One region of the Ktedonobacter sp. SOSP1-52 genome, then DNA from elsewhere that is predicted to be linked to it. Evidence: a T-box and tRNA genes for the amino acid it is inferred to sense, from the RefSeq annotation. Region 1 holds a T-box; the other holds one or more tRNA genes.
What was found. The T-box of region 1 lies ahead of ileS (isoleucine--tRNA ligase). A T-box ahead of a tRNA ligase gene usually reads a tRNA of that ligase, here a tRNA-Ile.
Positions count from the first base shown of each region.

Region 2: it has a tRNA-Ile gene. The T-box ahead of ileS (isoleucine--tRNA ligase) is inferred to sense a tRNA for this amino acid. The anticodon was not compared.

Region 1 is NZ_BNJH01000005.1:422,886-428,317, forward strand. It holds gene JMJ16_RS42535 (zinc-binding dehydrogenase) at 1-873, opposite strand, end outside; gene JMJ16_RS42540 (hypothetical protein) at 1,040-2,455, opposite strand; T-box leader at 2,631-2,897, shown strand; gene ileS (isoleucine--tRNA ligase) at 3,009-5,432, shown strand, end outside.
Region 2 is NZ_BNJH01000002.1:2,358,845-2,364,276, reverse strand. It holds gene JMJ16_RS25610 (DUF6249 domain-containing protein) at 31-477, shown strand; rRNA gene JMJ16_RS25605 (16S ribosomal RNA) at 766-2,248, shown strand; tRNA gene JMJ16_RS25600 (tRNA-Ile) at 2,410-2,483, shown strand; tRNA gene JMJ16_RS25595 (tRNA-Ala) at 2,502-2,574, shown strand; rRNA gene rrf (5S ribosomal RNA) at 2,671-2,787, shown strand; tRNA gene JMJ16_RS25585 (tRNA-Ile) at 2,826-2,899, shown strand; gene JMJ16_RS25580 (type III pantothenate kinase) at 3,023-3,808, opposite strand; gene JMJ16_RS25575 (hypothetical protein) at 3,832-4,545, opposite strand; gene JMJ16_RS25570 (UvrD-helicase domain-containing protein) at 4,777-5,432, shown strand, end outside.

The sequences.
Region 1 (5,432 bases):
GCGGAAGAAGAGTTCGGCCTGGCGCAGGTTGTTCCAGTGGGCGGAGTCACTAGATGGGAACTCGGCGTGCATGTCGTGCGCGCCCACAATGGTCAGCCCCTTTGTGATGACATCTTTGGTCAGATGCTGTGCCGTGGGAGTGCCAGTATCACCGAGCAGCACCAGGCGGCCAAAGGAGCGCAGCAGGGGCAGAGCCTGCGCGAAGACTGGCGCGGCACCCGTTACGTCATATGCCACATTGACGCCCTGGTTCTCGGTCAGGCGCAAGACCTCCTCACGGGCCTGTTCCACCCCCATCTGGAGTACTGTGGTCGCGCCGTGGGCCTGGGCTATGACCAGGCGTTGCTCCGCCACGTCGATGGCGATAATCTGGCGCGCACCAAGCAGGCGCATATATTGCGTGACGAGCTGACCCAGCAGGCCCAGGCCCACTACCGCCACATCATCGCCCAGGCGGTGCTCGGCACGCCTGATTCCGACCTGCACGATGGTTGCCAGGTGGAACCAGGTCGCGTCCTCGTCGCTCACGCCCTCGGGGATACGATAGATATCCTCGTCGGCGCGAACGACCGAATACTGCTTGTGGTTGTGGCGCAGGGCCACGCGCTCCCCTTCGCGTACATGCTGAACATTCTTGCCAACGGCGATGACGCGCCCAACCATGCTATAGCCAGGATGAAAGGGATATTTGACCCAGTTATCCCAGTGCGAGCCAGGCTCAAAGTTGCTGCTCAAACAGATGCCCTCGGTCCCTGTACTGATGAGGGACTGCGTGGCCTGGAGCAGAAAATCATCGGGTCCCAGCTCGCGTACAGCCTCTTCACGTACCTCGACCTGGTTCTTGCCCGTAAAAATAACGTTGAGCGATTTCAATAGGGTCCTCCTTCCGTGCTTCCATTCAAATTATTGTATGCTTCATAATAGTAACGCCAAGAAGCGTGCGTCAATGAGGGCGGCTCTCTGTTTGAGCACTCAACACAACAATCACCATGCCTCAGGCTCTCCCCCTACATAGCCTGGGGCATGGCGAAGATGTCTTTCAGGCGTTTTGTTTGGCATAGGTGTAGGTGCCAAAGCGCTCCACAAGCTGAATGGTCTCGGTGGGTAGCCCCTGGTGCAGGGCTATACAGCGAGCGTAGAAGTAGTGCCCTGGTTTCTGCACAGAGCCAAGATGATAGGCAATGAGCGTCTCTAACAGTGCTCCCAGCCAGGCTTGAGGATTGCTATGCTGGCGAGCAAGCTGGATGTAATAGCCCTGTTTCTGAGAGGTCTCCCCAAAGACCTGGCACAGGTAGCTTGCTACCTCCCTAACGTTAACGTTAACGTTTTTAATTAAATTTAATAACGTAACGTTAACGTTAGAGAGATTAGTCGCCACCTCTGAGGGAGACGAGTCGCCCATAGTATGAGCTGAAGTCGCCTTGAAGTCGCCCATTTTTGGGGAGACGAGTCGCCTTTTTTCTGGCGACTCGGTAGCAAGAGAGTCGCCATTTTTGTTCACCGAGTCGCCAATTGTAGTCGCCTTTCCAGAAGGGGAGTCGCCATTTTTGTTCACCGAGTCGCCAATTGTAGTAGACTGGTCGCCAATTGTAGTCGCCCTCCCAAAAGGCGAGTCGCCATTTTGTGCAGGGGAGTCGCCTTTTGCCTTTTCCCTTGGAGAAGGAGAGTCGCCAATTGTGGTAGCCTGGTCGCCAATGTGAGTCGCCAACTCGCCAATTGTAGTTGCCATCTCAGAAGGCGAGTCGCCTTTTGGTGTGGCGACTCCCTTGGTGGCAGGAGTGCTACGCTGGCTCGCCAGACTCTCGATCTCGTGGAACAGGCGGTGCGCGGCTACTGGATCGAAAAGGTCGAAGATTGCCTGGCGTACATCCTCCAGGTTGACCATCCCTTTGTGTGATGTGGAGGGTGCTTTGTCGGCTTGTGTAGTTTGCGCAAACTGCGGCGTGCAGGATAGGATACAGGCGTCTTTGGTGGCTAGCAGGGCCAGCCAGCGCTGTTTGACCTGGCAGGCGAAGGAGGCCACCTTGGGCCGGTAAGAGGTCAGGGCGTCTAGCGTGTCGGGATGGGCCAGGCGTGGCTCGCCCAGAGGCAGGTAGAGTGCGATACCGGGCCTCTCTTCACATCTCTGGAGCACACGCATCTGTTGCAGCACTAGCACATACTTATTGGTCCGGTCATAATCCAGGCCCAGTAGCCGTGCCAGCTCGCGCTGGTTGCGTGCCCGCACCACCGCCGCTTCGCCAGCGGACTCTACGGTAGCCTGGGACAGAAAGGCCTCCAGGAAGCTCAGGCCGCCATTGGCGGGCAAGAGGAGGTCGAGTAGTTGTACCAGGAAGGGGTGAGCTCTTCGCATAGCCTGATTGCAATTCGCCTGGGAAGTGGGCTGTTGTATATTCTGTTCAGGGGGAAATTCAGTTAAGGGAAGAGTGGTCATCGCGCCTACTTTCTTTTCCACACAGCTATCCACACATACATAGTAGTAGGGCAGGTATCTCTACATATAAAACGTACGAGATATAATTTTTGGGGCATGAGTTTTTGGCGCGGGCCCGCTACTGGCGTATGCAAGTAGCGGGCCCACCCTTTTACAGGGTGGACGAGTGTGCTATAATGCAGATGACCGAACTCACTGAAAAGTGTTGAGGGAGACGAGTACGCGCAGGTTGCCCGGTACAGAAAGAGCACGGCTGATGAGAGTGCTACTGGAGACGCGCCGAATATCACTCCTGAGCTGAACGCCGAACGTCACCTGACAAGTAAGCGGACCGGCCTTGCCTCCCGTTAGCGGGGCAGAGATGTGTTGGCATCTCATCGAGTGGACGTGCCTTGCCCTCATAGGGCTGTGAAGGGACGTCAATAGGGGTGGTACCGCGAACCTTTCAAGCTTCGTCCCCAGTTGGGGCGGGCTTTTTTTTATGCACTTTTTTCCGATTGTTTCATTAGAAAGCTACCCGAATATCCGAATAGCGCATGGTTGGTTGTAGACAGTATCTGGAGCGTTGAAGAGCATGTTTAAAGAGATTGAGACGAGGCAATCATTTCCTGCCCTCGAACAACAGGTGGAGCAGTGGTGGCAGGAGTATGGCGTGGTCGAGAAGGTGCTCGCCCATGGAGACCGGAAGCAGCCGTTTGTCTTCTTTGAGGGGCCGCCGACCGCCAATGGCCGCCCGGGCGTGCACCATATTGAGTCGCGCACAAGCAAGGATGTCGTGATCCGTTATCGGCGAATGCAGGGCCAGTATATCCTGGGTGCGCGCGGTGGTTGGGATACGCATGGTCTTCCGGTTGAGCTTGAGGTGGAGAAGCAGCTTGGCTTCTCGGGCAAGCCCGATATCGAGAAGTATGGCATCGCCGAGTTTAACAAGGCCTGTAAAGAGAGCGTCTGGAACTATGTCCAGGAGTGGGAGCGGCTGACGAACCGTATCGCCTACTGGATCGACCTCAAAGATCCCTATATCACCTATACCAATGAATATATCGAGTCCCTGTGGTGGATCCTCAGAACCTTCTGGGATCGGGGCCTGCTCTTCCGTGACTATAAAGTCACGATGCACTGCCCACGCTGTGGCACCTCGCTCTCAGACCACGAGGTCTCACAGGGCTTTGAGGACAACGTGGATGACCCTTCGGTCTGGGTGCGCTTCCGTGTGCGCCAGACCGGGCATGAACTGGCTTCGCAGCTAGCGGGTGCCTCCCTGCTGGTCTGGACGACCACGCCCTGGACCCTGCCTGCCAACGTGGCGGTCGCGGTCAAGCCCGATGCCGACTACGTGCTGGTTGAGTATAAGGATGAGCGCTTGCTGCTGGTGCAGGCCCTGGCCGACAAGGTTCTGGGTGAGGGCGCATACACCGTCCTGGCGACTTTCAAGGGCAATCAGTTGCGCGACTTGCGCTATGAGAATCTCTTCAAGGGCGTTCCCGGCGTGGGCGAGCAGGTGGATTGGACCCACACCTACCGCGTCATCGCCGACGACTATGTCTCGCTGGAGGATGGTTCGGGCCTGGTGCATATCGCGCCCGCCTATGGTGACCTGGAGATCGGGCGCACCCATGGCCTGCCAACGCTCTTCTCGGTTGACCTGGCAGGTAATACGCTCTCGGCTTATGATGAACTGGGCTTCGGTGGCCTCTTCTTTAAGAAGGCTGATCCCGTTATCACACGCAACCTGAAGGAGCGCGGCCTGCTCTTCAAGGGCGAGCGTGTGCGCCACAGCTATCCCTTCTGCTGGCGTTGTCATACACCCTTACTCTACTATGCCAAGCCCTCCTGGTATGTGCGTACAACCAAGTTCCGCGATGAGATGCTGAGCAACAATGAGCAGATCAACTGGGTTCCCGAGCACATTAAGACGGGGCGCTTTGGTAACTGGCTGGAGAACAACGTTGACTGGGCTTTGAGCCGTGAACGCTACTGGGGCACGCCCCTGCCGATCTGGATCTGTGATAAGTGCGAGAAGACCGACGTGGTTGGTTCGGTGGCCGAGCTTTCGCAGAAGGCTGGGCGCGACCTGAAGGAGCTGGATCTGCACCGCCCATATGTGGACGAGATCACCTGGGGCTGTGAGTGCGGCGGTAACTATCATCGCGTTCCTGATGTCGCTGACTGTTGGTTTGACTCGGGTTCGATGCCGGTCGCGCAGTGGCACTATCCCTTCGAGAACGAGGAGATCTTCGCGCAGGCGGGCCAGGCCGACTACATCTCAGAGGCTATCGACCAGACGCGTGGCTGGTTCTATACCCTGCACGCCATCTCGACCCTGCTCTTTGATCGCCCGGCGTATAAGAACGTCATCTGCCTGGGCCATATCCTGGATGCCAGGGGCGAGAAGATGTCGAAGTCGCGTGGCAACGTCGTCAATCCCTGGGAGCTGCTGGAATCTTATGGCGCCGACTCGACGCGCTGGTTTATGTGTGCCTCCGCGCCTCCCTACAACTCGCGCAACTTCTCGTTCGAGCTGGTGAACGAGATGCAGCGCCAGTTCCTGCTGACACTCTGGAACACCTATGCCTTCTTCGTGACCTACGCCAATATCGATGGCTGGCAGGCGCCAACAGAGGGCGATCCCTTCGCGGGCGTCGAGCTCCAGTTGATCGACCGCTGGATCCTGGCGCGTTTGAACGCCTTGATCGGCGATGTCACCGGGATGCTCGACAACTATGATATCCATGGTCCCACGCGCCAGATGGTCAGCTTTATCGAGGATCTCTCTAACTGGTATGTCAGGCGCAACCGCCGCCGCTTCTGGAAGGCCGAGAGCGACCAGGATAAGCACGCCGCTTACCTCACGCTCTACACCTGTCTAACGACGCTGGCGAAGCTCCTGGCGCCCTTTACGCCCTATGTCAGCGAGTCGCTCTACCAGAACCTGGTTGCCAGCCAGAATGCCAGCGCGCCGCAGAGTGTGCACATGGCCGAGTGGCCGGTGGCCGAT
Region 2 (5,432 bases), on a different contig from region 1:
GCTAACATAGGCTCAACTAAGGAGAAAGGCATGTCGGCAAACGTGATTTTAGTACTAGGTGGCTGGTTGATAGCCCTGGCCATTTTCTTCGCCTTCATTGTGCTCATCCGCTATTTGCAGCACAAGGAGCGGATGGCCATGATCTCGCACGGCTTGACCCCTGATAATATGTCGAATAGGCGTCGTAGCCGAGGCATTTTGCGCGCGGGACTCATCACGGCTATGATCGGGGTAACCTTGACCGCGGGTCTCTACCCAATCGGCTTCTTTCTGCCCCAGTTTTATAGCGCGCCTCTGCATCTGGGGCCCTGGCTTCTCCCGGGGTTGATTCCCTTCGGTGTGGGTCTGGCACTGGTAAGTAGTTACTATCTTGAGCCCGCAAGCGTGAGTACAGGTGAGGAGCGTTCTGAGCAAGAGAAGAACAAGGTCATCCAGCTTAATGCCAAGCTTGAACGCGAGTCAGGGGAGAAACGCTAGTCGTTTTCTGAACCGGGCGAAGCTCAGAAAGAAGCAATTTTTCAACAATTTTCCAAATCTATAAAAATACGAGAAAAAACTCTTGACAAGAGTGCGGAGCAGTGATATTATTCCACTTGCGCCGGACGGGACACCGAAAAGCGCACCGGATGCGAAAGCATCGAGCGTACTTTGAACAACTGAAGAGTGGTAAGGAAAACAAACAAGTACAAGTAACCTGTCAATGAGGATAAGCAAGTCATCCAAATAAGAACAGAAAATCTCCAGTGTGAGATTTTTATAAAAATTTGAATGGCGAGTTTGATCCTGGCTCAGGATAAACGCTGGCGGCGTGCCTAACACATGCAAGTCGAACGCTCTCTCGCAAGAGAGGGAGTGGCGGACGGGTGAGTAACACATGGGTACCTGCCCCGAGGTGAGGAATACCGGCGAGAAATCGCCGACAATACCGCATATGCTTCTCGCAAGAGAAACAAAGCTCGCAAGGGCGCCTTGGGATGGGCCTGTGGCCGATTAGCTTGTTGGTGAGGTAAGAGCTCACCAAGGCCACGATCGGTAGCTGGTCTGAGAGGATGGTCAGCCACACTGGGATTGAGAACGGCCCAGACTCCTACGGGGGGCAGCAGTGAGGAATTTTCGTCAATGGGGGCAACCCTGAACGAGCAACGCCGCGTGCAGGAGGACGCTTTTCGGAGTGTAAACTGCTTTTCTTGGGGACGAGAACGGACGGTACCCAAGGAACAAGCCCCGGCTAACTACGTGCCAGCAGCCGCGGTAATACGTAGGGGGCGAGCGTTGTCCGGAGTTACTGGGCGTAAAGCGCACGCAGGCGGTTTCGTACGTCTGGAGTGACAGTTCCCGGCTCAACTGGGAAAGGTCTTTGGAAACGGCGAGACTTGAGGGCTTCAGAGGGACACGGAATTCCGGGTGGAGTGGTGAAATGCGTAGAGATCCGGAGGAACACCAATGGCGAAGGCAGTGTCCTGGGAAGCATCTGACGCTCAGGTGCGAAAGCTAGGGGAGCGAACAGGATTAGATACCCTGGTAGTCCTAGCCGTAAACGATGACCACTAGGTGTGGGAGGTATCGACCCCTTCCGTGCCGTCGCAAACGCAATAAGTGGTCCGCCTGGGGAGTACGGTCGCAAGATTAAAACTCAAAGGAATTGACGGGGACCCGCACAAGCAGCGGAGCGTGTGGTTTAATTCGATGCAACGCGAAGAACCTTACCAAGTCTTGACATGCAGATGCACCAGCGGTAATGCGCTGTTCCTTCGGGACATTTGCACAGGTGCTGCATGGCTGTCGTCAGCTCGTGTCGTGAGATGTTGGGTTAAGTCCCGCAACGAGCGCAACCCCTACTGCCTATTACAACTTCTAGGCGGAACTGCCCGTAAGGGAGGAAGGCGGGGATGACGTCAAGTCAGCACGGCCCTTACGACTTGGGCGACACACACGCTACAATGGCCAGTAACAAAGGGATGCCAACCCGCGAGGGGGAGCCAAGCTCAAAAACCTGGTCTCAGTTCAGATTGCAGGCTGAAACTCGCCTGCATGAAGGTGGAGTTGCTAGTAACCGTAGGTCAGCACACTACGGTGAATACGTTCCCGGGTCTTGTACACACCGCCCGTCACACCACGAAAGTCGGCAACACCTGAAGCCGCCAGGCTAACTCCTTGTGAGAGGCAGGCGTCGAGGGTGGGGTCGGTGATTGGGGTGAAGTCGTAACAAGGTAGCTGTACCGGAAGGTGCGGCTGGATCACCTCCTTTCTAGGGAGCTGTGATTGCCCACTGTGGCAATCCATTCCCAGGTCGATCCCCCTGATTTATCAGGAGGAACCTGACGACTACTTATCTTCACCAGGCTACTGACTTGCTTGGCAAGCCTTACCACTCTTGAGTTGTTTGAACAACTTGATGCTTTTGTCCACGGGCTTTTAGCTCAGGTGGTTAGAGCGCAGTCCTGATAAGACTGAGGTCCCTGGTTCGAGTCCAGGAAGGCCCACTTCGCACCGAGATGTATGGGGATGTAGCTTAGCTGGTAGAGCGCTGCCTTTGCACGGCAGAGGTCAGGGGTTCGAGTCCCCTCATCTCCACTTAGATCTTATGCGGAAACCAACGCTGCTCTCGCAGCTAGCGCTTCGCGCTCAGGTTTCCTAATAGGAAGTAAATCCATTTGTACATGCAGGTGGAGTGGTGGTCATAGCGAAAGGGAAACACCCGTTCCCATCCCGAACACGGTAGTTAAGCCTTTCAGCCCTGACGATACTACGGGGGCAGCCCCGTGGGAAAATAGGACATCGCCTCTCCACCCGCCTGTATGGGTGGGTTTCATGGTTGCGATTACGGGCTTTTAGCTCAGGTGGTTAGAGCGCAGTCCTGATAAGACTGAGGTCCCTGGTTCGAGTCCAGGAAGGCCCATTTCCCTTTTAAGGTCCTGGTTTCATACCAGGGCTTTTTTGTTATTTCATGGTATGAATAGAACATGATGAGCGGGCGGGCGGGCAGAGCCAGCCCGCCCGCTCATCATGTTCTATTCATACACTAACTGCGTCGCAGGCGATTATAGGCCAGGCGCAGACCCTCCAGGGGTAAATATTGATTGATGTATTGAATCTCAGGAATAAGAGGCGCCATGAGTTGAGCCAGCCCACCATGTGCGATTACCCTGACCTCTCCCTGGTCGGTGACGCCAGGAATCTCCGCGCAGAGGCGCTTGATTAGTCCCTGCACCAATCCTACATGCCCGTAAATAATGCCCGATTGCATGTTCTCAATGGTGTTCTTGCCCAGGGCGCGTTGAGGTGGCGTCAGGTCGACGCGGAAGAGGCGCGAGGCCGCACTACTGAGCGCTTCTGCTGAGATCATCAAACCAGGGGCAATAGATCCTCCCAGGAAGTTGCCCTCCTGCGAGATGACATCAAAGGTGGTCGCGGTGCTAAAGGCAATAACCAGGGCGGGACCGCCATACAACTGATGCGCGGCGAGGGTTGTCATGATACGATCCGAACCAATCTCCCAGGGATTGTCGATATGGAAGGCAATGCCCAGGTCTAACTGGTGCGAGATGACGAAGGCTTCCTTATGGCAGTAGCGTAGCGCCAGCTCTTGAAAGACAGGTGTCAAGGGAGGGACTACGCTTGAGAAAATAAGATCGTGAATATCACTGAAGCGGTGCCCGGCATGTTGCAGCAGGTCGTTCAACACCATGGCATATTCGTCGGTAGTACGCTGGCGCGACGTTGAAACAACCCAGTGATGCTTCATCGTATCATTAAGATACAGGCCAAATTTGATATTGGTATTGCTGATATCAATTGCTAGTAACATGGAGAATCCGCTTTCTACCCGTGTTATTCGCCCTGGGAAATCGAGGAGGCCTGGTGCTGAGCTACGTTGGTATGTCTGCGCCCAGCGTACTCTTTCAGTATCTCACCAATCTCCTCCGGGTTACCATACGCCTCATCGCGTACGACGATGACCTGCTTGTCATTCTCTGTGTTGAGGAAGGCAAGCGATACTGGCGTGCGCGTGCGCTTGTTCTGCCACTGGCGACCACTCCTGGTGGCGCCGCGTCCCACGAAGAAGCCAGCGATATTTTCACCCATTGTGGGCAGCGTGCGCACCGTTACCTGCTCATCCTCGCTAATCGTACGACTGGCACTGCGCACGCCACGCGCGGTGATATGCTCAACGTTTTCCATCGGGACCTGGACGACTTTGTTACCCTCTTGCTTGACAAAATTTTCCGGGGTGAAGACAAAGATATGTTTGTCAGATGTAAGAAGACGCTTGATGTCGACCACCAGTGTCCAGAGGCTGCCCAGCCCGATAAAGAGGAACATTCCGAGCATAAGCAGAGTAAAGATAATCAGGATCGGACCACGCTGAAAGTTATCGGGAATGACGATAGGTAGCACGAGCGCGAATAGCCCCAGCCCTATAATAGTGCCAAAGGCCCAACCCGCAATACCCCACTGGAGCTTTTTACGAAGAATTGGAAAAACTGTCCAGTTGCTTGGATAGGCACCGGACCTGGCCTGCGCAAGAATTTCTTCTGCTTGCATGGCGTACTCCTTTAGTTTCGCTGTAAGGCTAGTTCTTATATTCGACACATTATATCAGAACGTATGATGTCATGCACAAGAAGATTAGCACCTGGGGTGGGCAGAGAGGCACTGGCATTCGCCCAGTGCTTCTCTGCCCACCCCAGACACTAATAATAGTAAATATGGTAAAATGAGAAGTGCGAATAAGCTACCCGTGGATGTTTGCGGTTGAAGGCGAGATGGAGAGCAATGGATCGCGAGATAGAGAGCTATTGGTTTATCTTTGCCGAAAGGGCGGCGCAACTGGCGCTTCACTCCTTTCGGAGAGAATATCCCTCCTGGACAGAGGACGAGACCCCTCTAGACGAGCTTGTACACTGGCTTGAGCTGAATGTAGAGACATTTAACCCCGTAGATTACCCGGATGGCACCTTTGGTTTTATGGACCCCGACGAGGAGGAAAACCTGATCTGGTTGTGCCGGGATATGCATGAGACGCTGCGTCGCTTTACATTGGCTCATGAACTGGGGCATGCCATCCTGCATTGCCAGGGGACTACGCGTATTCAGCAACTGGTCCAGGAGGTCGAGCAAGCACTACAAGAGAGCCAGGCGCCAGAGACCGAGCGCTATCAACAGACCCTGCTGTCTATTCCTACACCCGCTTTATCACTGCCAACACGTGCCGATCCCTGTCAGGAGCAGGACATGAACCTGCACTTGCTGGATCAGGATCATCTTCAGGAGACGCTGGGTCTCGGACTCACCTATGATCCCCGTAGCCAGCGGGAGTTGGCTGCGAATCTCTTTGCCGCCGAATTGCTGATGCCACGCGAGCGCGTACGCAGACTCTACCTGGAGGAACAGGTCGCGCCAGCCTCTCTGGCGGCCCGCTTCGGCGTCTC